Linked DNA regions of Bdellovibrio bacteriovorus. Each later gene encodes a partner of the first gene's protein in a complex. Links are inferred from orthologs where the notes say so. Each region holds a gene or a part of one and is shown on either strand. Other genes may lie near its edges. The genes, in order: dnaN and dinB.

Region 1 (12,325 bases):
AGCCGAAAAATTTAACGTTCGTTTGCCGGAAGATGTTGTGAACTACATCGCAAGAATCTCGAAACGTTCAATCAGAGAGCTTGAAGGCAATCTTAAAAAGGTCAAAATGTTCTCGGAACTACAAGGCCTGCCGATTGATCATGAGCTCGTTAAACGCATTCTTTCGCACCATGAAACGCAATCAACGATCTCTGTTGAAGAGATCATGAAGCTTGTGGCTGATCATTTTAAAGTGCGTGTTTTGGATCTTAAATCCTCGACTCGCGCCAAACCAATTGTCGTTCCACGTCAAATTGCGATGTATTTGATAAAGAAGTTCTTAGATAAATCTTTGGTGGATATCGGGAAGGCTTTTGGCGGAAAAGATCACACTACGGTGATGAATGCCCTAGAACGCGTCAAGAATCTACAATCCACGGATCAAGATATTTCTAAAGATATCGAAGATTTAGAACAGAGAATCCACAATATCACAGGGGTGTGAATGTGGACTGTGGATAAGGTTGAGGAAAAAATTGGGGCTTAAAATGTGGATCCAAGTTACCCCCAAAATCAACCGAGTTTAAGACGATTTATGCAGAGTCTTTATCCACAAGTGTTTTTTAGTGTTTACATGGGTTTAGGGGATTTGTTAGGTTTTCCACGCCCCTACTACTACTACTAGTTATTTATATTAATAGTAATAGTTAATAAGAGGGCTCAAGAGGTTGTATGAAACTTGAAATTGATAAAAGAGATTTATTAAGCCTTATCGGAAAGACACAGAACATTGTTGAGAAGCGCAATACAATGCCCATTCTTATCAACGTTCTTTTGGAAGCTGACCAAAATGCTTTGAAAGTCTTTGCCACAGATTTGGAAGTCAGCCTTACTGACCAAACCAAGGTTCAAGTTCATCAGCCAGGTAAAGTGGCAGTATCTGCAAAAAGTCTTTTTGAAATCGCAAAAGAACTTTCTGAAGGTCCCATTACTTTAATCAAAAAAGAAAACAACTGGTTGGAAATCAAGCAAGGGAAGTACACTTCAAAAATCGTAGGTATCTCTGCTGAAGAATATCCGATCTTCCCAACATACAACTCTCAAGGTTTCATCAGCATCAGTGCCGGTGTGTTGAAAGAGATGATTGATAAAACAATCTACTCAGTTTCTAACGATGAAACTCGTTACCACTTGAACGGTGTGTTCTTTGAACTTTCACCTCAAGGCGGATTTAAAATGGTGGCAACAGATGGTCACCGTATGAGTCTAGTGAATAAACCACTTTCGGAAGTGAAAGTGGCAGCTACTCAAGGTGTTATCATTCCTCGTAAAGGTCTTCATGAAATCAAAAAGATTTTAGAAGGCATCGATGGCAATGTGGAAATCGCGATTGAAGGTTCTCAATTCGTACTTAAACATTCATCAACAATTTTGATGATTCGTTTGATCGAAGGAAAGTACCCGAATTATCAACAATTTATTCCACAGAAACTTCCGCAAAAAGTGATGATCCACCGTGAAGCATTTTTGACTTCGCTAAAACGTGTATCACTTTTAGCGAACGTAAAATCCAAAGCGGTGTTATTGAATCTTTCAAACGGCCGCATGGAAATTTCTTCAAACAACCCAGAGCTTGGTGATGCGAAAGAAGAAATCGAAGTTGAATACGCAGGCGGAGAAATCAAAATCGGTTTCAACGCGAAGTATGTGACTGATATCTTGACGAGCATGAGCCAAGACAAAATTGATTTCGAATTGAATGATCATCTTTCTCCGGGATTGATCCGTCCTCACAACGACACGTCTTACACTTGCGTTGTGATGCCTATGAGAATCTGATGATTTTTGAAAAGCTACGTCTTGTTAATTTTCGTAATTATCGGGACGTAGTGGTTCCATTCTCTCCGCGTGTGAATGTGTTCGTCGGTGAAAATGGTCAGGGTAAAACAAATCTTCTTGAGGCGATGTATCTAATTTCTCAAGGAGACTCCTTCCGCTACAGTGACAATCGCACTTTGATCAACTCGAATAACCAAGAGGCATTGATTCAAGCGCTGATTACTCAAAATGATCTTCACTACAAACTCAAACTTGGATTAAGCAAAAGTCGCAAAGTTTTAACTTTGAATGACAAGAAGGTTTCTTCAACCGATGTTCGCAAAATTTTTGCTAGTGTCGTGTTCAGTCCTGAAAGTTTAGCATCGATCAAAGAAGGTGCGGATCATCGCCGCGAACTTGTGGATGAGTTGCTCATCACCTTTGAACGAAAAAATGCGGATTTGATCGCGGAATATCGCAAAGCTTTGAAAACGCGCAATAAGATCCTTAAAAACTATTTGGAGGGTTTGAACGACAAAACGGTCACGGTGAACCTTTTGGACGCTCTAAACCCCCAATTCTTGCGTTTAGCGGCCGATTTAAGCTACGCCCGGATCACGGCACTGGCTGGTCTTTCCAAAGACTTTAATAATGCCATGCAGTACATTTCGAAGAATGACGCTGTGGATATCTCGGTGGAATACGTGATTTCGGATCAAAATGCGGTGGGTTTTTCCCGAGAACAAGTCCAATTTGCTCTGCAAAAAAGGATGAATGAACTGCATGATGCGGAGCTCTCATCTGGAACCAGTCTGGTAGGCCCTCACAAGCACGATATTGTGTTCCTATATGGGCAAAAAGACTCAAGATTTTATTGTAGCCAAGGGCAGCAAAGAGCCATCATATTGTCTTTCAAAATGGCCCAAATTGTGTATCATAGGAAGGCTCACGGAACCTATCCGGTTTTGATGTTAGACGATGTTTTATCTGAACTCGATAAAGCCAAAAGAGATGCACTGATTACGTTCTTACACGAGATCAATACGCAGATTTTTGTGACGACGACAGATTTCACATTGCCTGAATCTTTCAGCCTCGATCAGCTTTCCGTTTTGCGCATCAAGGATGGTCACATCCTCGATGAATAACTTCGCTCTGGGTTTCCAGAGTGTATGCAGTCAGTGAGGGGTACACAGTGTCAGTCGAAGAACAAAAAACATATTCCGCCGACTCGATTCAGGTTCTTGAAGGACTTGAAGCGGTTCGTAAACGTCCAGGGATGTATATCGGTGATACCGGTTTCAAAGGTTATCACCATCTTGTGTATGAGATTGTGGATAACTCGGTAGACGAACATCTTGCAGGTCATTGCAAACACATTTACGTCACGATCAATGCCGATGAATCAGTTTCAGTGGAAGATGATGGCCGCGGTATTCCTGTGGGCGCTCATAAAAATGGAAAATCTGCTCTTGAAATCGTTATGACCGTACTTCACGCCGGCGGTAAATTCGACGGTGGTGGTTACAAAGTATCCGGTGGTCTACATGGTGTGGGTGCTTCCGTCGTAAATGCGCTTTCTGATCGTGTTTCTGTTGAAGTTCATCGTGAAGGTTTCGTATGGAGACAAAACTACGAGCGCGGCCGTATTGTGGCGCCGGTTGCTCAAGGTGAAGCTTCCGCTAAAACTGGAACGACAGTGACGTTCAAACCAGATCGTCAAATCTTCAAAGACGAAACAGTCATCTACGATTTCGCAACCCTTGCGAATCGTTTTCGTGAACTTGCGTTCCTAAATGCAGGTCTTCATATTTCTTTGAAAGATGAGCGTTCAGGTAAAAAACAAGATTTCCAATACGCTAATGGCGTGGCTGAATTCGTTCAGTACATGAATCAATCTAAGAAATCTCTTCACAATGAAGTTGTTTATTTCCGAGGTGAAAAAGACAACGTCGATGTTGAAATCGCTTTGCAGTGGAATGACTCTTATTCGGAATCCATTTTCACATACTGTAACAACATCAACACTCACGAAGGTGGTACTCACCTTGTGGGTTTCCGTGCGGCCTTAACTCGTACAACGAATGCTTACGCGACTGAAAAAAATCTTTTGAAAGATTTGAAAGCAAACCTTGAGGGTGAAGACATTCGTGAAGGTTTGGCAGCGGTTATCTCGGTGAAAGTTCGTGAACCTCAATTCGAAGGGCAAACGAAAACCAAACTGGGTAACACGGAAGTCAAAGGTATCGTTGAAGCTCTGGTAAATGAAAAATTAGCCGACTGGATGGATCGCAATCCTTCGGTTGCTAAAAATATTATTTCTAAGTGTGTGGAGTCAGCGCGTGCCCGTGAAGCCGCTCGTAAAGCTCGTGATTTAACTCGTCGTAAGACGGCGTTGGATGGTGGATCTTTGCCAGGTAAAATGGCGGACTGCCAAGAACGTGATCCTGCACTTTGCGAACTTTACCTGGTGGAGGGAGACTCTGCCGGTGGATCCGCGAAACAAGGACGTGACCGTCGTACGCAAGCGATTTTGCCTTTGAAAGGTAAAATCTTGAACGTGGAAAAAGCGCGTTTTGATAAAATTATTTCTTCTGAAGAGATCAAAGTTATCATCTCGGCTTTAGGAACGGGTATCGGCAAAGACAACGTGAACGTGGATAAAATCCGCTATCACAAAATCATCATCATGACCGATGCCGACGTCGATGGATCGCATATCATGACTCTGCTTTTGACATTCTTCTATCGTCAAATGCCAGAAGTTCTTGAGCGCGGTTATGTTTACATTGCTCAGCCACCTCTTTACCGTGCGAAAAAAGGTAAAGAAGAAACTTATCTGAAAAACGAAGCGGCATTGACTGAGTTCCTTTTGAGTTCTGGTCTTAATGCTTTCAAAATCAAAGGGAAAGAGAGCTTGAAAGAAGCAGATCTTCGCCAACTGATTTTGAACATCCAAAGATTCAACGATCTTTTACGTGTGTCTTCGAAAAAATACGACAGAGACGTTTTGTATTTCTTGTTAAGCAAAATTGGTGATTTCGAAAAGACTTTTGCAGATGCTGGAAAAATCCAAACATCTTTGAATGATCTAGGCGACTGGATTAAAGGAAATCAAAAGCTGGGTATCACTGAATACAAAGGCGAAGTTAAAACAGATGAAGCTACAGGAAAACCTTATGCTGACATCTACACTGTTCGTTACGCAGATCGCATGACGACGAAATTCAGTCTTGAAAGCTTGCGTTCTTCGGAAATCATCGAGCTTCGTAAAATCTGGAATGACATCCAAGGTGTCAGCACTCTTCCAATGACAATCCTGGAAGGTGAAACAGAAATCGAATTCGATAACTACAACGAATTCTACACTCACGTGATGGAATCTACGAAAAAAGGAATGTACATCCAACGTTACAAAGGATTGGGCGAGATGAATCCTGAGCAGTTGTGGGAAACTACGCTGAATAAGGAAAACCGCACTCTTCTTCAAGTAAATATCGATGATGCTGTTGCAGCGGATGAGACATTCTCAATCTTGATGGGTGAAATGGTTGAACCGCGTCGTCAGTTCATCCATGACAATGCCCTTCTTGCTCGTAGTTTGGACGTTTAATTTTAGTTTTTTAAGTTGGTGAAGTTATGGAAAATAATAATGAAGAAAAAGGCGTAACCCGCGTCGATGTCAGTAAGGAAATGCGTGATGCCTACCTTCAGTACTCGATGTCCGTTATCGTGGGTCGTGCCCTACCCGATGTTCGTGACGGTCTAAAACCTGTTCATCGCCGTGTCTTGTTTGCACAAAGTGAAATGAACAACCGACCTGGCAGACCTTACTTGAAGTCTGCTCGTGTGGTCGGAGACGTAATCGGTAAATACCATCCTCACGGTGACTCTGCGGTTTACGAAACTATGGTTCGTATGGCCCAGGATTTCTCTTTGAGATATCCACTTGAGGATGGACAAGGAAACTTCGGTTCTATCGACGGTGATAGCGCGGCAGCTATGCGTTACACTGAGATCCGTATGACTCACCTTGCGGAAGAACTTCTGCAAGATATCGATAAAGAAACTATTCCATTCGGACCGAACTACGACGACTCTTTGCAGATTCCTCTAGTTCTTCCTGCGAAGTTCCCAAATCTTTTGGTGAACGGTTCTTCCGGTATCGCCGTTGGTATGGCGACAAATATTCCTCCGCACAATTTGGGCGAAGTGATTGATGGTTGTATTGAACTTATCAATAAACCTGAATGTACTCTTGAAGACTTGATGGTTCACATTAAGGGCCCGGACTTCCCGTCTTACGGTGTGATCGCAGGTCGTGAAGGTATCTTGCAGGCCTATAAAAAAGGCCGTGGTATCATCACACTGAAAGCGGTTGCGGAAATTGTACCGGGTAAAGACCGTGAAGAGATCATCGTTACTGAGATCCCTTACCAAGTTAATAAAGCAAAATTGATCGAAAGCATTGCAGACCTTGTTCGCGACAAACAAATTGAAGGTATCTCTGATATCCGCGATGAGTCTTCTCGTGAAGGTATGCGTATCGTGATTCAATTGAAACGCGGTGAAAACGCCAGCGTGATCTTGAATCGCCTTTACAAATATACGCAAATGCAAATCAGCTTGGGTATCATCATGCTGGCTTTGGATGCGAAAAACCAACCGGTTACTTTCGATCTTAAAGGCATGCTTGAAGCTTTCGTTGATCACCGTCGTGACGTTGTTACGAAACGTTGTATCTTCGAACTTAAAAAAGCCCAAGAGCGCGCGCACATTTTGGAAGGTTTGAAAAAAGCCCTGGATCACATCGAAGAAGTGATCAAAACGATCCGCGCTTCCAAAGAAGCGACGACGGCTCGTGAAGCCTTGATGTCGAAATTTGAATTCTCAGAACGCCAAGCCGTTGCGATTCTTGAAATGCGTTTGCAACGTTTGACGGGTTTAGAACGTGATAAAATCATCCAAGAACTTGCAGAGTTGATGAAACAAATCGACTGGTTGAAGTTCGTTCTTGCTGATGTTCGCGAAATTTACAAAATTATCGTGGGCGAACTAGAAGATATTAAAAAACGTTACGCAGATCCTCGTCGTACTCAAATCCAAGGTAACCTTGATGATATTGAAGACGAAGATTTGATCGCTGATGAAGACATGGTTGTCACTGTTACCAACACAGGTCTTATCAAACGTATGCCGACAGCTGAATACCGCGTGCAAAAACGTGGTGGTAAAGGCTTAAAAGGCATGGAAACGAAAGAAGAAGACTACGTTACAGATCTATTCTCCGCTTCGACTAAGACTATGCTTCTTGTCTTCACGGACAAGGGTAAAGTTTACTGGTGTAAAGTGCATAAACTTCCTCTAGGAAGCCGCACTTCTAAGGGTAAATCTTTGGCAAACGTCGTTCAGCTAGCAAGTGGTGAAAGTGTTCGTGCGATTCTTCCGGTGGATGAATTCAGCGAAAACAAATACGTTGTTATGTTGACTGAAAAAGGTGTGATTAAGAAAACATCTTTAGATTCATTCGCGAATCCAAGAGCCGCTGGTATCATAGCTTTGACGACAGATCTTGAAGACGGCGTTATCGACGTTAAGATCTCTGACGGTCAAAGTGATATCTTCATTGCGACTAAAGAAGGTATGTCGATCCGCTTTAACGAAGCCGACGTGCGCGAAATGGGTCGTACGGCTCGTGGTGTGAAAGCTATCACTTTAGCTAAAGACGACATCGTTGTGGCGATGGAAGTTTTAGAGAAAAACACGAAAGACACTATCTTGATGGTGACATCAAAAGGTTACGGTAAACGCTCTGAAACAGGCGAATACCGCATCCAATCTCGTGGTGGTGTTGGTATTATCACTCAGAAAACGACGGAAAAAGTGGGCGTGGTTATCGGTACGAAGAAAGTTTCAGAAAAAATGGAACTTATTCTTTCCACTGATAAAGGACAAGTTATCCGCATGAAAGTGACGGACATCTCTGTTCTAGGACGCAACACTCAAGGTGTCCGTTTGATCAATATCGATGAAAAAGAAGAAACCGTGACAGGTGTTGCAGTCGTTGAAGAAGATGATGCAACTGAAGAATCAACACCGGCTCCGGCAGGAGTCACTCACTAAGATGGTCAGAGGCCTTCTGATTGTCTTAGTGCTGGCCCTCACCGCCTGCTCTTCCCAAGAGGAGGCGGATTATAAGCAAGCCCAAAAAGAAATAGCTCAGGAACATTACCGTATTGGCCTGAGCTATTTAGATCGAGTCATCAAAAGAAATGCTCCGACAAAATATCCTTTAGAAGCCGCTCGCGAAGCTGCACGCATTTCGTTTTTTGAGATCAAAGATTTCAATAAAGCCGTTGATTATCATCATTTCATTGTTTTGCATTCCACCGACGAAAAAGAGCGCCTAGAATCGCAAAAGCAAATAGCGGCGATTTATTTTAATAATCTTCAGAACTATCAGCAGTCGATCATTGAATATAGTAAGCTTCAACAGATGCCTCACACGGATCTAGAGGCGGCTCAATATAAGATGAACATCGCGCGTGCTCAGTACTATCAGAATAATTTCTTTCAAGCTGAGTCCGAGATTGATTCACTCTTAAAACTTAAAGGTGATGAAAACACTCGCTTTAGTGCTTTGATGTTAAAAGGAAATATCTTGGTCGCGCGCAAAGACTTCGCAAAAGCAGCAGAGATATTTAAAGAGCTCATTCAAAAGTATCCTGAAAAGGCGATTCAAGAAAACGTCGCGCTGACTTTGGCTGTTTGTTATGAAGAAAATTTGGATTTTAAGAGTGCCATTGCCGTTCTTGAAGCCCATAAAGAAAAATACAATCCACCTGAATACATCGAACTTCGAATCAAGCGCATGCAAGAGCGCATGAAAAATGCTCCGGGAGCGAAAGGCTTTAGGAAGTAATGAAGAAGTATATAATTTTTGCATCCATGGGCTTTGAACTTGTCGGTTTGATCTTGGGGTGTTTTTACCTAGGGCAATTCCTCGATCAAAAGTATCAAACAAAAGGCCTTATCTTTGTGGGTTTGACCTTTGCGGCTTTGATTGGTTGGTTATGGAGAGTCATCTGGCTTCTTCGTAAGCTGCAAAAAGAGGATGAGAAGAATTCAGATTCCGACAAACCCTAGGAAGCCATGAAACCTATTTTAATAGCGCAAATCTTTGTGATCGTTCTTGGCGGCCTGCTTTTGCATCTTTTTTCCGCACCGCAACACGCGCTATCCTTTGTGGCGGGGTCTTCAACCATCTTTCTTAGCTTTTTATTACTGGGTTGGGGCTGGAGCCTTATCTTCCAGAAGAAATTGGTTGCCCTGTCTATCGGTATCATTGTATTTAAGTACGCGATTTTAGGGATTATTATCTTTAAGCTAACAGCCATGCCATGGTTCGATACCTTATGGTTCGCAATGGGGGTTGCTAGTTTTATTCTTTCAGCGTTTGTGTATGCGGTGAAAGAAGCCTTACGAGAGGGAAAAGACCATGTCATTTAACTGGACACAACTCATTCCTGGTGTTGGTCACGAGTACGCACACGTTGCAACTCTTGGTGCCGCTACAGTAGCAACAATGGCTATCGGTATGGCAGCTCGCGCTTCACTTGGTAAAGGTGAAACGGCAGTTCTTCCAGCAAGCAAATTCTCTCTTCGTGGCATCATGGAAATGTTGACCGAAATGATGGATGGACTTGCAGAGATGGTTATCGGTGAACACGGTAAACACTATGTTCCTTTCTTCACTTCTGTTTTCTTCTTTATTCTTTTGAACAACTTGATCGGGATGATTCCAGGGATGACTCCTGCAACTGAAAACATCAACACGACATTCGGTTTCGGTGTTTTGATGTTCTTGTTCTATAACTTCCAAGGTGTGAAAGAAAACGGCGTGTTCGCTTATCTTAAACACTTCATGGGTCCGGTTCTTTTCCTTGCTCCTTTGATGTTCGTGATCGAACTAGTTTCACACTTTGTTCGTCCGTTCTCTTTGGGTCTTCGTCTTGCGAACGTTATGATGGGTGACCACACAGTATTGTCTGTGTTCTTGGATCTAGTACCAATTGGTGTACCTATCCCATTCTACATCATGGGATTGTTCGTATGTTTTGTTCAGGCTTTTGTATTTACATTGCTTTCAATGGTCTACGTGGCATTCGCGATTGCACACGATCACTAGAGAGCAAACTTAACCACTCATATTGAGGAGAAATCACATGAAAAAAATGATCGTTGCTATGGTTGCTTTGTTGGCTTCTGTATCTGCATTCGCACAAGAAGCTGCTCCAGCTGCTACTGAAGCTGCTGCTTCTGTTGCTACTGACCGCGGTTTGGTTGCTATCGCAGCTGCTATCGCTATCGCATTGTCTGTATTCGCAGGTGCAATGGCTCAAGGTAAAACAGCTTCTACAGCTCTTGATGGTATCGCTCGTAACCCAGCAGCTTCTGGTAAACTATTGATCCCAATGATCTTGGGTCTAGCTCTTATCGAGTCATTGGTTATCTACGCGTTGATCATCGCATTGCGTTTGGCGTAATCGTCTAACAAGACCGATCAAATAAAAAGGCTGGGTATCCCCCGGCCTTTTTTATTTTCAGGGCTTAAAAAATGCAAAAGCGAATCAGGCCTTTGCCAGACTCGCTTTTGGTGGATCTCCTGTCCGATAAAACAGGAGGTATCCGATGCGTAAAAACACGTACTTACGTATTCGGCGTATTCTTGAGATTACTAAAGTAATCCTTGTGATTATTTTGCTGATCCTGACTATTTTTAAGTATTAGGTATCTGAAGTAATACCTCCAACGTATACATAGCCTAAGGACCGGTGACTGGGAATCGGGCTATTAACACGGCAGGAGTGAAACACGGACGAGTCTGGTGAAGGCTCCAAATAAAAAAGCCCGCTCTTTTGGAACGGGCTTTTCTTTTTTTAACCTGGTACTTTTTTGAAGCGATGGGAAGCAGGTACCTTTTAGAGGTACTTGTTTACTACGGCTTCTACGCGGCTGCGGATTTTGTCGAGGCCGGCTTGAGTTGTGGATTCGTAGCGTACGACAACAACCGGTTGTGTGTTTGATGAGCGGCATAGAGCCCAACCGTCTTCGAAAGATAAACGGATGCCATCAGTGAAGTCCACTTTGTAGTCGGCGTCTGGTTTGTTCGGGAAGGCTTCGATCATTTTTTCTACGATCAAAACTTTTTTCTCTTCAGTTGTGTCGATACGGATTTCTGGCGTGTTGAAAGCTGGCGGTAAACCTTCAAGCAATTGCGGAATTGTTTTTCCAGTTTTTGCTAAGATCTCTACCAAGCGCAAAGCTGCGTAAGGAGCATCGTCGTAACCGTAGTTGCGGTCCGCGAAGAAGACGTGACCTGACATTTCTCCACCGAAGGGAGCTTTTTCTACTTTGATTTTTTCTTTTACCAAAGAGTGACCTGTCTTCCACATGATCGGTTGACCGCCGTGTTCAGAAACATCGTGGTACAAGCGATCCGAACATTTAACATCACCGATGATTTTCGCGCCTTTTTGTTCAGCCAAGATAGAGCGAGCGATGATCACCATCAACTCGTCACCGTAAACCATGCGACCCGTGTGATCGACAACACCGATACGATCGGCGTCACCATCAAAGCCGATACCGCAAACGGCACCTTCTTTAGCGACTTGTTTTTTTAGATCTTCTAGATTTTCTTCTACAGTTGGATCTGGATGGTGATTCGGGAATGTTCCATCTGGTTGTTCAAATAGAATTGTTGGATTTAAACCAACAGCATTGAATAGTCCGCGAACTACGGATCCACCAGCGCCGTTACCGCAATCAAGAACGACTTTTGTGTCTTTGATTGTGCCGAATTCTTTTTTGTAGCGCTCGTAGTACATCGGTTTGATGTCGAAGTGTTCTTCAGAACCTTTGCCATCGATGTACTCACCTTTTTGGATAATCTCGCGTAGTTTTTGAATTTCCGCACCGAAGATTGTGCCTTTGCCTACAGAAATTTTAAAGCCGTTGTACTCTGGAGGATTGTGCGAACCTGTAACCTGAATCGCGCCATCAACGCCTTTCAATTCAAAAGTTGAAAAATAACAAACAGGTGTTGTAACAAGACCCAAGTGAATAACTTTAGCGCCAGAGTCCATCATACCTTTTGCAAGATTCTTGATGATTGCTGGAGAACTTTCACGCGCATCACAACCCAAAGCCACTGTTGGATTTGTAAGGCCTTTATTTTGTTTCATGTAAACAACGTAAGCGCGGCCTAAGAGGTATGCGAAATTATCGTCGAATTGTCCGTTGTAAACCCCACGGATATCGTACTCTCTAAAAATAACCGGTTGAAACATAAGTCACCTCTGTAAATAAGTGGAAGTATTTAGAAATATGATTTTTTAACGCGAGAGTCGAGCTAATTTTATAGCCCAGCGAATGGCATCAATCATCGAGTGCGGATTGGCTTTATTTAAACCGAAAATATCCTTCGCCGTCCCGTGATCGACACTGGTTCTGACAAAGGGAATGC
Region 2 (12,492 bases), on another replicon or contig:
CACTCCGGTCAGCATTAAGGAAAAAAGCGGCACGAAGGCGTACCTGACCTTGGATTCGCCGGAAGGACTTCTAGCACTTTCACAAATGGGTGCTTTTGAAATTCACGTGTGGGGATCCCGCCGAGAAGCTGTGGAACATCCCGATCTTATCGTCATGGATTTTGATCCGGGACCGGGGACCTCGTGGAAGCAAGTTGTTCAAGCCGTCGAAGATTTAAAGGAAATACTAGACGATTTAGGATTAAAAAGTTTTCTGAAAGTATCGGGAGGCAAAGGTTTGCACGTCCATATTCCGGTGGCACCGATTTATAGCTGGGATCAGATCAAGTCTTTTTCGCAAACTTTGGCGCAGGAAATGGCTCATCGAAATCCCGATATGTATACAACAACTATTTCTAAAAAGGCCCGGGATAAAAAGATTTTCGTAGATTATCTTCGTAACGGTCGTGGAGCAACAGCGGTGATGCCATATTCGCTTCGTGCGCGAGAAAAGAGTGCCGTGGCAATGCCGATTGACTGGAAGGATTTAAAAAAGATCAAAGGGCCCGATCAATTTACCTTAGAGAAAGCTATTGAACACCTTAAACATCGCAAGGTCGACCCTTGGAAGGACTATTTTAAGTACAATCAAAAAATCTCGATCTTAAAGCCGGCTCTATGAATCCAGAACAACTGCCCAAAGAGCTTACGAATCTTGTGAACTGGTCCGTCACCGAACTGGGAAAGGTGATTAAGTCTGAGCTTGGTGAAGAGGGATTTGATCGTATTGAGTCCTTACGTCAATACGTAAAGACCGAGGATGGTGGAAAGCTACCGGGTCTTCTTAAAATTAAAAACGATTTGAGCCATCTTCCAAGGCAAGACCAATATGCCGTAGCTCATGCCTTTGCTTTAATGTTAGAACTGATCAATTCATGTGAGTCGGCTTATCGAACACACCGTCTTCGTCAAGAGACGAAAGTCGTCTCTGAAGAGGGCCATAGTTATGGTCACATTGTTCATGTTCTGACAGCGCACCCGACGGAGTCGCGAAACCCTGACATCATTTACTATTTTAAAAAGATTCAAAAACTTTTAGAGAGACACTTAGAAAGTGAACAGGATAAGGACACGGAAGAACTGTTTGCTCTTTTGAAAATCACTTGGCGCATCCCCATGTCGAAGCAGCGAAAACCTTCGGTGATGGATGAGGCCGAATATATTTATTCTTTGGCGTTGCACGAAGATGTGATGCGTGTGTTTATTGAACAAAGTTCCCAGAAACTTCCTTTTTATATTCGCTCTTGGGTCGGCGGCGACAAAGACGGCCATCCCGGAGTGAATGAAAAGACTCTTTTGGGAAGTTTGCAGATGGCTCGGCAATTTCTATTGCAGTGGATTCAAGACAAATTTTCCTTCTTTATGAAGGACCTTGAGCCCTTAGAGCATACTTTCGGAAAACATCAAAGTGAAATGGAACAGCTTCTGGGTTTAGCTGCAAACATGCGCAAGCTTCTTTCTCAATTAAAACGAATAAAGCCTGGCGATTCTAAAAAAACTAAATTGCTTCAAAAGACCTTGGATCAATTATTGGAAGACTATCGTCGATTCTTAGGTGTAGAGTCTTCCGTCTTATTCGAGATCAAGCTTTTACTAAAAGTATTTCCGGGGCTGGTGGTGCCGTTAGAGTTGCGAGAAGAAGCCTCGCTGGTTCACGAGGCCCTCAAAGTGTCCTCGCGGAAATCCGCGATTTCCCGCATGCTTCAGTTGCTGGGCAAGATCGCCTCTGAAAACGATCCTCGGTTCTATGTGCGCGGCTTTGTTATGAGCCAAACTGAAAGCGCCAAAGATCTGATTGCCGGTGTTCAGCTTGTGGAAAAGTATCTGGGAAAAGCCCGACTTCCGGTTATTCCACTTTTCGAAAGCGCCCATTCCCTCAGCTCTTGCGTGAATATCGTCGAAGAATTTTTAAAAAATTCCACCCGTCGCAAACACATTGAAAATTTATGGTCGAAGAAATTTGAAGTGATGCTGGGATACTCTGATTCAGCCAAAGAGAACGGATCATTTCCTTCTCGCTTTTTAATTTATTCGGCGATTCGTGAACTGGAAAAAGTGATTAAGGCCCATGGCTTAGAACCTGTCTTTTTTCATGGCTCCGGCGGAAGTGTAGAACGGGGTGGGGGCAGTATCCAAGAGCAAACGGAGTGGTGGCCCCATTCTGCCTTGAACACGGTCAAGGTCACAGTCCAAGGAGAGATGATTTATCGCAATTACAGCTCGTCCGAAATTCTGCGAAGTCAGTTGGATCGACTGGAGTCGGCTCGCGATCAAAGTCAGAAGCGAGAAGACCGCTTTGAAAGTCCGCGCGCCCGAAAGGACCTGTTAACACTTTCTCAGTTCGTGCAGCATTCCTATCAGGAGCTTTTAAAAGAACCTGCCTTCTTGCAGCTGATTGAAACGGCGACACCTTACATCTTTTTGAAAGACTTAAAATTAGGATCTCGCCCGGCAAAGCGACAAGGCTCCGTGGATATTAAGCACTTGCGCGCGATTCCTTGGGTTTTATGTTGGACTCAAACACGGATTCTTTTTCCAAGCTGGTGGGGCGTTGGCAGTTTCTGGAAAAATTTGAATGAAGAAGGAAAGGTTCATTTCATTCGTGCGTTCGTAGAATCGTCTCTGTTTCGTTCTTATATTAAACTTTTGGGCTTCACCCTGGAAAAAGTAGAACTCGAGATATTTGCGATGTATCTGCACTCTTCAGAACTTCCTAAAGAAGTCGCTGAACAAATGGTTCAACGTTTCACCGAAGAATACGAACAATGTCGACTGGCGGTACGCGAAATCACCGGTGAAGAAAGCCTTTTGTGGTATCGTCCTTGGTTGGAAACCAGCATCGCGCTTCGCTCGCCGCTAATACATCCTTTAAATATTCTTCAGCTCATTGCTTTGAAAGAAAAAGATGTCACTTTGCTTCGGGAAACTGTCACCGGTGTTGCCAGTGGCATGTTGACCACGGGATAGAAAAGTATCCTGGCACTTTCTTTGAATGGCGCTTTACTAGGGGTTGTCCTGGTGGCAAAAAGCTCCAGACAAAAAGGGGGATTTATGGGTAAAGGCGTTATTTTAGCGGCAGCAACAAGTCTCTGTGTGATGCAGGCGCAAGCATTAACTCTCGACACGGTGGAAATTGCGGGCAATGCCTGTGAAACTGCGGTGGGAACTCACGAAGTCCGTGAAATTGCGACTCATCGTTTTTTAATTCCTACGGGTCTTTATATTCGCAAAGATGAAGACAAGCGGGTCGCCCGTGGCACTTGCACTTTTGCTTTAAATCTTAAAGCCTCGGCCGGCAAAAAAATCGTCGTGTCAGACTCTCATCAAACAACAAGTCTTCGTGCATATCCTGCAAACACGCGCGCTCGCGTAGATCTGGAAATCTTTAAAGCAGGAGAGCAGTCTGTAAAGCAGACCTTGGAAGTCGAAGCTTTAGAGCAAACCTCAAAACTTGAAAAATCTTTGGGCCAACAAGGAGCCGTTGTTGAAACAAGTTGTGGTGGTTCAGCCATCCTGCGTGGAAACCTGGCGGGCACGGTGATGGGCGAGGGTCGAGGTCGCGTTTTTACCCGCGATTTGATTCTGTCGATAGAAGAAGTCGACTGCGCGAATTGATTTCTTGACCATTTTTGCCGCACAGGTTTTAAATGGGGCCTGTGGAAAATATTGTTACGGGCGTTCGCGGCGTCGTTAAAATTTTAGTCTTTATCGTAATCATTCTGACGTTTTTGATTTGGTCATTTGTTTGCCACTTCGCTCTACGTTCACCTGAAAAACGTTTGAAGACGTTTTCTGCAAACGCAAAGTTTTTTAGTGGTCTGATTATTAAAGCTATGGGCTTAAAACTTCTGGTAAAGAATAAGCCTGCTGACAACGAAAAATTTCTTCTTATCAGTAATCACATGGGCTTCATCGATATCATGATGTTAGCCTCTTGCACGCCGATGGTTTTTGTAACTTCAAATGAAATGCGCGAAACGCCGTTTCTGGGTCTTTTGACTGAAATGGGTGGCTGTATTTATGTTGAGCGCCGCAGTCGCACGCGCATTTTAGAAGAAATGAAAACCATCGTGAATACTTTGAAAAAAGGATTCCGTGTGGTGCTTTATCCAGAAGCGACTTCCACCAATGGCGAAAAAGTTTTGCCATTTAAAAAGACTTTGATGATGGCGGCAGCTCACGCCGGTGTGCCTATTCAGCCGGTCGTCATTAACTTCCGTAAAATTAACGGAGAAGATTTCACCTTGAAATGGCGTGATCATGTTTGCTGGTACGGAGATATCCCATTTGCTACTGCGATGTGGAGAGCGGCGACTTTAAAATCTGTGATTGGTGAAATCGAATTCTTAGAGCAAATTCATTCGACTCCCGAAGATGATCGCGGTGTGATCGCAGAAAAAGCTCATGCGTTGATTGCGTCTAAGTTTGTTCCAGTAAAAGGTCTTCCAGTAGAAGATCAGCCTCCCGCAGAAATGCAGGTAGATCCCACTTGATTTCTTAAAATACATATGTAAATAATGTGTAAATGAGGAAGATCATTCACATTGATATGGATTGCTTTTACGCGGCGGTGGAAGTGAAGTTCCGCCCGGAGCTCAAGGGGAAAGCCTTGGGCATTGGCGGTCCACCCAACACCCGAAGCGTTTTAACGACGGCAAGCTATGAAGCACGCAAGTATGGCGTGCGATCAGCAATGCCGTCTTCGCAAGCGGTTCGTTTGTGTCCTCATCTGATTTTGATCCCTCCTCATTTCGACTTATATAAAAATGAAAGCCGTAAAGTTCGCGAAATTCTTGAAAGATTCACGAACAAGATTGAGCCTTTGTCGCTTGATGAAGCTTATTTAGATGTCACCGACTGTCAGCTCTTTGGTGGCAGTGCGACCTTGATTGCGCAAGAAATCCGTCGACTTATTTTTACGGAGTTGAATCTGACGGCCTCTGCGGGAGTGGCTCCGAATAAGTTCTTAGCAAAGATCGCCAGCGATTGGAAAAAGCCGAACGGTCAATTTGTCATTCGACCTCAAGATGTTTCTGCTTTCGTGAAAGACCTGCCGGTAGAAAAGATTTTTGGTGTGGGGAAGGTGACGGCGCAGAAGATGCACGATCTGGGCTTGCACACCTGCGGTGACATCCAGAAATACACTGTATTAGAGCTTCACAACTGGTTTGGATCGCGCGCTCAAGAACTTTATGACTTTGCACGGGGCGAAGACAATCGCGCCGTCGTGACCGAATGGGAGCGAAAGTCTTTAACCGTTGAAGAAACTTTCAATCAAGATTTACAAAGCCTTGAAGAATGCCGCAGAGCCATTCCGACACTGTACGAAGATTTCTTGCGTCGGCTTGAAAAAGGACAATATGAAGACCGCATTCGTGGCTTCGTGGTGAAATTGAAATTCTATGACTTTAAACAAACCACACATGAAGAAGTCGCAAGGTCGGTTCCTACGAAAGAAGACTTTGAACGTCTTTTAGAAAAAGCCTGGCTTCGTCGAAGTGTCCCTGTTCGCTTAGTGGGCTTAGGCGTGCGTTTGGGATCACAGAAGAAACCTTCAGAGAATGGTGACTCGCCGCAACTGAAGTTCGCGATTTAATTTATAATACTTACCAACTGGTGACACTTTTTTTGGCACTCTCGTTGCTCTATTGGTCCACGGCTTAAAGCCGGTGTCATTGAGACATCGGTAAAAGAAAGGACCACTATGAAGAAGATTATTTTATCAGGGCTTCTTATCACCACTCTATTTTGTAATACAGGCTGTGACTCTTCGGATATTGCAGCAGGAGCTATCGGCGTTGCCATCGGCATTGGCATTGGCTCCAGCCATGATGGCCATCATCACCATCATGATCGTCGTCCTCCACGTTATCGTCAATGCGGACGACATCGTTGTTGGAGCGCCGAAGTTCCAGGCTTGGTTGAAGCAAATCCAGATGTGGTGGCATTCGCTCAGCGACACCAAATCAAACTCGAAACTGCGGAACAAATTAAAGCAGCTTTTGACAAAGTTCCAACTCAAGGATTAGCGGCATTTGAGGCTATTGGTTTGAACGAAAAAGCGATCAAGTCTATTTCAAATCGCAGCCTGCCAAAAACAGAAACAATCAAAGCTGTGGCTTTGAAACTGGATATGTCTGAAGCACAAGCGCGCGATCTTATGAAAGAAGTTGTGGCGGACTTTGATGCCGAAGCTTCCGATGTGCAAAGTGCCTACTGGCAATCTTGCATGGCTAAAGGAAAATGGAAAACTCCACAAAACATGTATTGCAAAAAAACGTTCTGGAATGGTTGCAGCCCTGAAACCGGCGCGACTCTTTGTATGTAATAAGAAATTTCAGGAAGGGCTTTACGTCCGCCCTTCCTGAAGTGTCGAAAGCCAAGTTTACCTTCGTAGATAAGTCTTCTATAAAAGTTCCATGAGTGTTTTGCTGTTGGGACAATCTCTTTTTTATTTAATCACGGGGCTTTGGCCCATTCTTCACTATCCTAGTTTTGCAAAAATCACCGGTCCAAAAACGGACGTATGGCTTCTGTGTATTGTAGGTTGGTTTATCACGATTATTGGTGTTGTTTTACTGGCGGCCTATTTCCTCAACGAAGTTTCTACAAGTCTTTTTATTTTGGGTGCCGGCGCACCTCTGATGTTGGCTGGTGCAGACATCTATTATGTCTCTAAAAAAGTGATATCGAAAGTTTATCTTTATGATGCCGTTGTCGAGATTGTCATTGTTGACGCTTGGCTCGTCATGGGGTTTGCGGGGAAGGTGACTTCTCCACTTCATTAGTGATCCAGAGCCGGACCACTCGGGGTTTTCTTCGGATCTGATGGAGTGTTTTCCGCGTAATTTTTTTCTACGACTTCTGGGAGTGCTTCAATATAAAGTGATTGCCCTGGTAAGGCCAAACGCACATTTTGTGACTGAAGTTTTTCTTGAATTCCCCATAATATATTTTGTTTGATGTCCATGTGCGCATTGAAGTCCGGGGTCTGCACCCAATACACGAACTCAAACTCAACGGATGAAGATCCCAAAGCATCAAGATGGCTTCTTTCTAACTCGATGTCCTTTTGTCGCTTCACGATTTCAGAAATCCATCCCGGTATTTGTCGAATAACGGGAAGGGGCGTTGTGTGGGGAACACTAAAGCGCAAGGGCACGCGTCTTTTCCACATGCGTTTGAAGTTTTGAATACGACTGTCTAAAAGATCTCGATTGGAAAAAACCAGCTCTTCTCCAGACAAGCTTCTTACGCGGGTGGTTTTAATTCCGATATTTTCAACCGTTCCCATTTGCGGTCCAACGGTGATGAAGTCGCCGACCTCAAAAGGTTTATCAAGCACAATTGAAAGTGATGCGAACATATCGCCCAAAATATTCTGGGCGGCGAGGGCTACAGCGATACCACCTACGCCTAAGCCCGCAAGCAATGCTCCAATATTCACACCCAGGTTGCTTAAACTGATAAGCACCAGAGCCACAATCAACGTGCCTTGCAAGACCGTCGTGATGATACCCATCGCCGAAACAGTGCTCGAATTTGTGCCCGTCTTTTTTTTAAGATAATTGTCGCGCCAACGATGGATTGCAAATAATCCCCAAAGAGCTATCTGAAATGCCGTTGCAAAAACTAACAAAGCTTTTCCTAAGGCAAGCACTCGGTCATCTGCATTCATGGCATGAAGAATCGGAACGAAAATCCAAACAAAAATAAACCATGATTTCGTCGACGTCAGACAGGCGGCTAAGATGTCATCAAGCTGACGTGATGTGCGCGAAGTTATATAAGTCAATCGGGGAGCTATGGCTTTTAGAATAGCTTTGATGACCAAGGTTCCTAAGATGGCACCAATAAGTGCAAAGACCCAAGGCCAAGGACCTCCGGCAGCTGCAACGACTTGCAAATCATGCATCATCTTTGAGTTCTGAAAATCCTCAAACATCCAAATTCCTTTCACGCCACGAGACCTGTTTATTGCAAAATAGATTTGGAATTTGTTCAATTCTGCCGGGCCGAATGTGGGGAAAGTCAGGACAAAACTACAAAATCGCCCCGACCTCATTGTTTGCTGACAGTGTGGGGTCGAAATTCATTTTTCATAGTGGCAAACTGTCTTTGTAACGACTGAAGGAAGAAGGTAATTATGGTCAGCTTAACCGTCGTGATATTATTTTTTGCAATGGTTTTCGCCGGCATATACTTCGTCTATAAAATGAATAGAACTGAAGCATTACACCATCGACCTCACAGCCGTAGACCGCCAAAAACTCAAAGATGATTTTACCTGAATCAATGAGCGAAGCAGATTTCTTGGAATAAGTATTTAGGAAAAGAAATTTCGGCGGCAAAAAAGAGGAGCTTGAAACGCTCCTCTTTTTTTATTTGGAATTAGAATTCTTTTTTCCACTCATCTTCTTTGAAGCCCACAAGATGAGTTTCACTAGAAATAACAAAAGGTCTTTTTACAAGTTTACCATTTTCAGAAAGAAGTTTGATGGCTTCAGCTTCCGTCATATTCGGAAGCTTTTCGCTCAACTTCATTTCTTTGTACATAACACCTGAAGTGTTAAAAAGATTACGGATGCTGCCACCGCGCTCTTTCAAGGCGGAAAGCATTTCTTTAAGCTCTTTTTGTGAAGGAGCTTTATCCACTATCGGAAGCTTTTCGTATTTTACTTTTTTCGCGTCTAAAAACTTAAGTGCCTTCACGCACGTTGAGCACTTCGCGTATTCGTAAACCTTAAGCATTGCTCTTCACCAACCAACCGCACATTTTATAAAGAATGCGGGCACCGACGTTTCCATCCCATTCCACTTCGTGCTCTTCCAAGCCGCCCGTGGAAACCTCATTCAAGTCAAAAGCGATGATCTTGCGGCCAGAAGCGTGTACTTCGCGGAACAAAAAGAACACTTGATCCACACTCAAGCCACCCGGAACTGGAGTTCCCGTGTGAGGGCAGAAGGCTGGATCCAAGCCGTCGATATCGAAAGAGATATAAACGTTTTGTGGAAGTTCTTTAATAATGTCCTTGCAAACTTGTTCCCAGGTTTCGCCTTTCAGCATGCGACGTTTTAGTTCCAAGTCATAGAATGTCTTGATGTCTTCACGTGAATTGCTGAAGTCGTATTCTTCTTCGCAGAAATCACGGATGCCAACTTGAACCAACTTTTTTGGTTTCTTCGCGTCTGTCATCACGTTGTACATGATCGAAGCGTGAGATTGTTTAAAGCCTTGATAGGCTTTTCTAAGATCCGCGTGCGCATCAATGTGCAAAACACCGAAGTCGCCTTTGAATTTATCGCTCACCGCACGGATGGCTCCAAGAGGCGTGGAGTGGTCGCCTCCCACCAGGCCTAAAAGTTTTCCTTTTTTCAGAACGTCAGAACATTGGTCGTAAACCCATTGCGACATCTCTTCGCAGGCTTCGTTTACTTGCGCTGCCAAAGAGTTCATTTTCTTTTCGTCTTCACTCAAGTTTGTGCGCATTTCGATAAGTTCTTGGGCGACGGCTTTGAATTTGTCATTCATCGCGCAAAGATCTTCGGGGAAGTCGCGCATGTGGTAACCGACCTCATAAGCTTTGCCGACTTCGATGTCGAAAAGATCGATCTGTTCGCTGGCTTGACGGATGATCTGAGGACCGCGTGAAGCACCCTCACCGTAAGAAGTTGTGACCTCCCAGGGAACCGGAACTAGAACGACTTTGGACTCTTCTTCTGTCATAGGAATACCGAAGATTCCAAACTCTGCAGAAATGGTTGTGGTAGGATCGAATTTCACCGTCTTATCAGACATTTATTTACTCCTTGAGAATGGACAGCTTTATAGCATTTAAGCATAGCGTCAATCGAGCAATAACTTGATTATTTTTCTCGCATAACCGATTTTAACCGCACTTTGGGAAGTACGTAAATTCCCTACGAAATTCTTTGGAGGAATCACAATGAATATGAAGGGTCTCCTAGCTCTTATTTTGAGTTCAGCTTTGACAGCACCCGCTTTTGCAGCAGCACCCAATGCTAAAGCACCAAAAGGCGGAAATTTCGTTTTTAACCTTGGCGGCGAGCCTCCAACGGTTCACCCGATCACAGCTACTGACGCTTACTCACGTTACGTACAAAACTACGTGTGTGATGGTATGGCGACTCGTGACTCTGAGACATACGACTGGAAACCTCGTTTGGCTGAGAAGTGGGACATCTCCAAAGACAATAAAGTATTCACTTTCCACCTTCGCAAAGACGCTGTTTTTCACGACGGCACTCCGGTTACTGCTGACGACGTGAAGTTTTCTTTCGACGCTATCTTTGAACCAAAGTATGAAGCGGCTCACTTGCGCCCTTACTACGAAGGTTTGACGAAAGCGGAAGTTATCGACGCGCACACAATCCGTTTCACGGCGCGTGATCTTTACTTCAACAATTTCGAATCTGCAGCGACATTGACTGTGATCCCTAAGAAGATCTACAGCGATATCGAAAAATCTAAAAAAATGAACCGCCAACTTATCTGCGCGGGTCCTTACGTGCTTTCTAAGTTTGACCGTGGCCAAGTTATCACTTTGAAAAAATTTGATAAATGGTATGGCAACAAAGATGCAGCTTACGCTGGTATGTACAACTTCGACACAATCACTATGCGCTTCTACAAAGATGAAAACGTAGAACTTGAGCGCGCGAAAAAAGGTGAGTTGGATTACCTTGATCTACGTGTTGAAGCCTTCATGAAGAAAACAGAAGGTGCTCCTTGGGGCAAAACAATCATCAAGCACAAAGTTGAAAACAGTGCTCCTAAATCTTACGGCTTCATCGGCTGGAACTTCCGCAAAGAGTTGTTCCAAGACAGAAACGTGCGTGTGGCTTTGGCTCACTTGTTGAACCGTGAAGAGATGAATAAAAAGTTCCGTTACGGCATGTCTGATCTTGCTAACGGTGCGATCTACTTGCGTTCTGAATACAACCCAGGCAACAAAGCTCTAGAGTTCAATCCGAAGAAAGCTCAGGAACTTTTGGCTAAAGCTGGCTGGACTGATAAAGACAAAAACGGCGTTCTAGAAAAAGAAGTGAACGGCAAGCGTTCTGAATTCAAATTCACTTTGATCTACCCATCAAAAGACACTGAAAAATACTACACTATGTATCGTGAAGACTTGAAAAAAGCCGGCATCGATATGGAGTTGAAATATCTTGAGTGGAACTCATTCTTGAAGCTTGTTGACGAAGGCAACTTCGACGCTGTGACAATGGCGTGGGGTGGCGGTTCTGTAGATCCAGATCCAAAACAAATCTGGCACTCTGCGAGCTCTGTAGCGGGTGGATCTAACTTCATCGCTTACAAAAACCCAGAAGTAGACAAATTGATCGACGAAGCTCGTGTTGAGCCGAATAAGGCTAAACGTGTAGCGGCTTTGAAAAAGGTTTACGCTAAAATCGCTGAAGATGCTCCATACGCGTTCCTATTCAACGATAAATACGCTTTCTATGCTAACTCATCTCGCATGGGCATGCCTGCAGAGACATTCAAATATGAGATCGGTAGAGATTACTGGTGGTTGAAGGCTCAATAGTCTTCACCCAGGCGCCGACATATTAATTTTTTTTCCAGAAGGCGTACATTGTACGCCTTCTTTCTTGCGCCTCACTAAAAATAGTATTACAGCGTAACTATCTTTTCTCATCGTAAAAGTATTGTGGGAGTAGGGCTTTGATCGTTTACCTGATTCGCCGATTGTTATTGATGATTCCGACGTTTTTCGGGATTACCGTAGTCACCTTTGTGTTGATTAACTTAGCTCCTGGAAGCCCCATCGAGCAGAAGCTTCAAGCCATTCGTTTCGGCGCTGCCGGCGGTGGTGGAGGCGGCGGCGGGGGTAGCATCAATACCCGCGGCGACACCTCGGTTAACGAAGAGGTTATTGAGGCTCTTAAAAAGCAATACGGTTTTGATAAACCCCTTCATGTTCGTTACTTCATCTGGCTAAAAAACCTCACTCGTCTTGATTTCGGTGAAAGTTTTACTTACCAAGAGCCCGTCATCGACGTTATCAAAAGTAAATTCCCGGTTTCCCTGCAGTTCGGTATCGCCTCTCTGATTTTAACCTATTTAGTCTGTATCCCGTTAGGGGTGCGAAAGGCCATCAAGGCCGGAGCTTCCTTTGACCGGGTGACGACGATCTTGCTGAACCTGACGTATTCGATTCCTCCGCTGGTATTGGGTATCTTCTTGATCGTTGTATTCGCGGGTAAACTGAATATGTTCCCTATCGGTGGTATTCAGTCCGACGACTATGAGTCTTTAACGACCATGGGTAAATTGTGGGACCGTGTTCACCACTTCGTTCTTCCTTTGATCTGTTACATGATCGGTGGTTTCACAGAGCTTTCAGTTCTTATGCGTAACTCGATGTTGGATATCATTAAATCTGACTTCGTTCGTACGGCACGCGCGAA

What was found.
Region 2: the proteins of dnaN (region 1) and dinB are in contact, whole or in part, in a solved structure (PDB 1OK7), measured with the Escherichia coli proteins. The link is inferred for Bdellovibrio bacteriovorus from one-to-one orthologs.

What each region holds. Positions count from the first base shown.
Region 1 is NZ_LUKF01000001.1:558,137-570,461, forward strand. Bases 1-2,764 are described here. They hold dnaN (DNA polymerase III subunit beta), read left to right. Parts: upstream 1-711; coding sequence 712-1,818; downstream 1,819-2,764. Other genes in these bases: dnaA (chromosomal replication initiator protein DnaA), read left to right, coding at 1-484; recF (DNA replication/repair protein RecF), read left to right, coding at 1,818-2,764. Outside these bases: more of recF, read left to right, coding at 2,765-2,945; gyrB (DNA topoisomerase (ATP-hydrolyzing) subunit B), read left to right, coding at 2,993-5,410; gyrA (DNA gyrase subunit A), read left to right, coding at 5,437-7,920; AZI85_RS02805 (tetratricopeptide repeat protein), read left to right, coding at 7,922-8,719; AZI85_RS02810 (AtpZ/AtpI family protein), read left to right, coding at 8,719-8,943; AZI85_RS02815 (hypothetical protein), read left to right, coding at 8,950-9,306; atpB (F0F1 ATP synthase subunit A), read left to right, coding at 9,296-9,985; AZI85_RS02825 (ATP synthase F0 subunit C), read left to right, coding at 10,023-10,343; AZI85_RS02830 (phosphomannomutase/phosphoglucomutase), read right to left, coding at 10,779-12,149; AZI85_RS02835 (4-hydroxythreonine-4-phosphate dehydrogenase PdxA), read right to left, coding at 12,195-12,325. UniProt on the Escherichia coli protein: Confers DNA tethering and processivity to DNA polymerases and other proteins. Acts as a clamp, forming a ring around DNA (a reaction catalyzed by the clamp-loading complex) which diffuses in an ATP-independent manner freely and bidirectionally along dsDNA.
Region 2 is NZ_LUKF01000019.1:54,942-67,433, reverse strand. What follows is about bases 3,669-6,599. They hold dinB (DNA polymerase IV), read left to right. Parts: upstream 3,669-4,564; coding sequence 4,565-5,635; downstream 5,636-6,599. Other genes in these bases: AZI85_RS14940 (hypothetical protein), read left to right, coding at 6,459-6,599; AZI85_RS17695 (hypothetical protein), read left to right, coding at 5,744-6,367; AZI85_RS14955 (lysophospholipid acyltransferase family protein), read left to right, coding at 3,696-4,532. Also shown: ligD (DNA ligase D), read left to right, coding at 1-661; AZI85_RS14965 (phosphoenolpyruvate carboxylase), read left to right, coding at 658-3,006; AZI85_RS14960 (hypothetical protein), read left to right, coding at 3,091-3,654; more of AZI85_RS14940, read left to right, coding at 6,600-6,827; AZI85_RS14935 (mechanosensitive ion channel family protein), read right to left, coding at 6,824-7,984; AZI85_RS14930 (arsenate reductase family protein), read right to left, coding at 8,431-8,790; AZI85_RS14925 (agmatinase family protein), read right to left, coding at 8,783-9,838; AZI85_RS14920 (peptide-binding protein), read left to right, coding at 9,987-11,609; AZI85_RS14915 (ABC transporter permease subunit), read left to right, coding at 11,747-12,492. UniProt on the Escherichia coli protein: Poorly processive, error-prone DNA polymerase involved in translesion repair and untargeted mutagenesis. Copies undamaged DNA at stalled replication forks, which arise in vivo from mismatched or misaligned primer ends.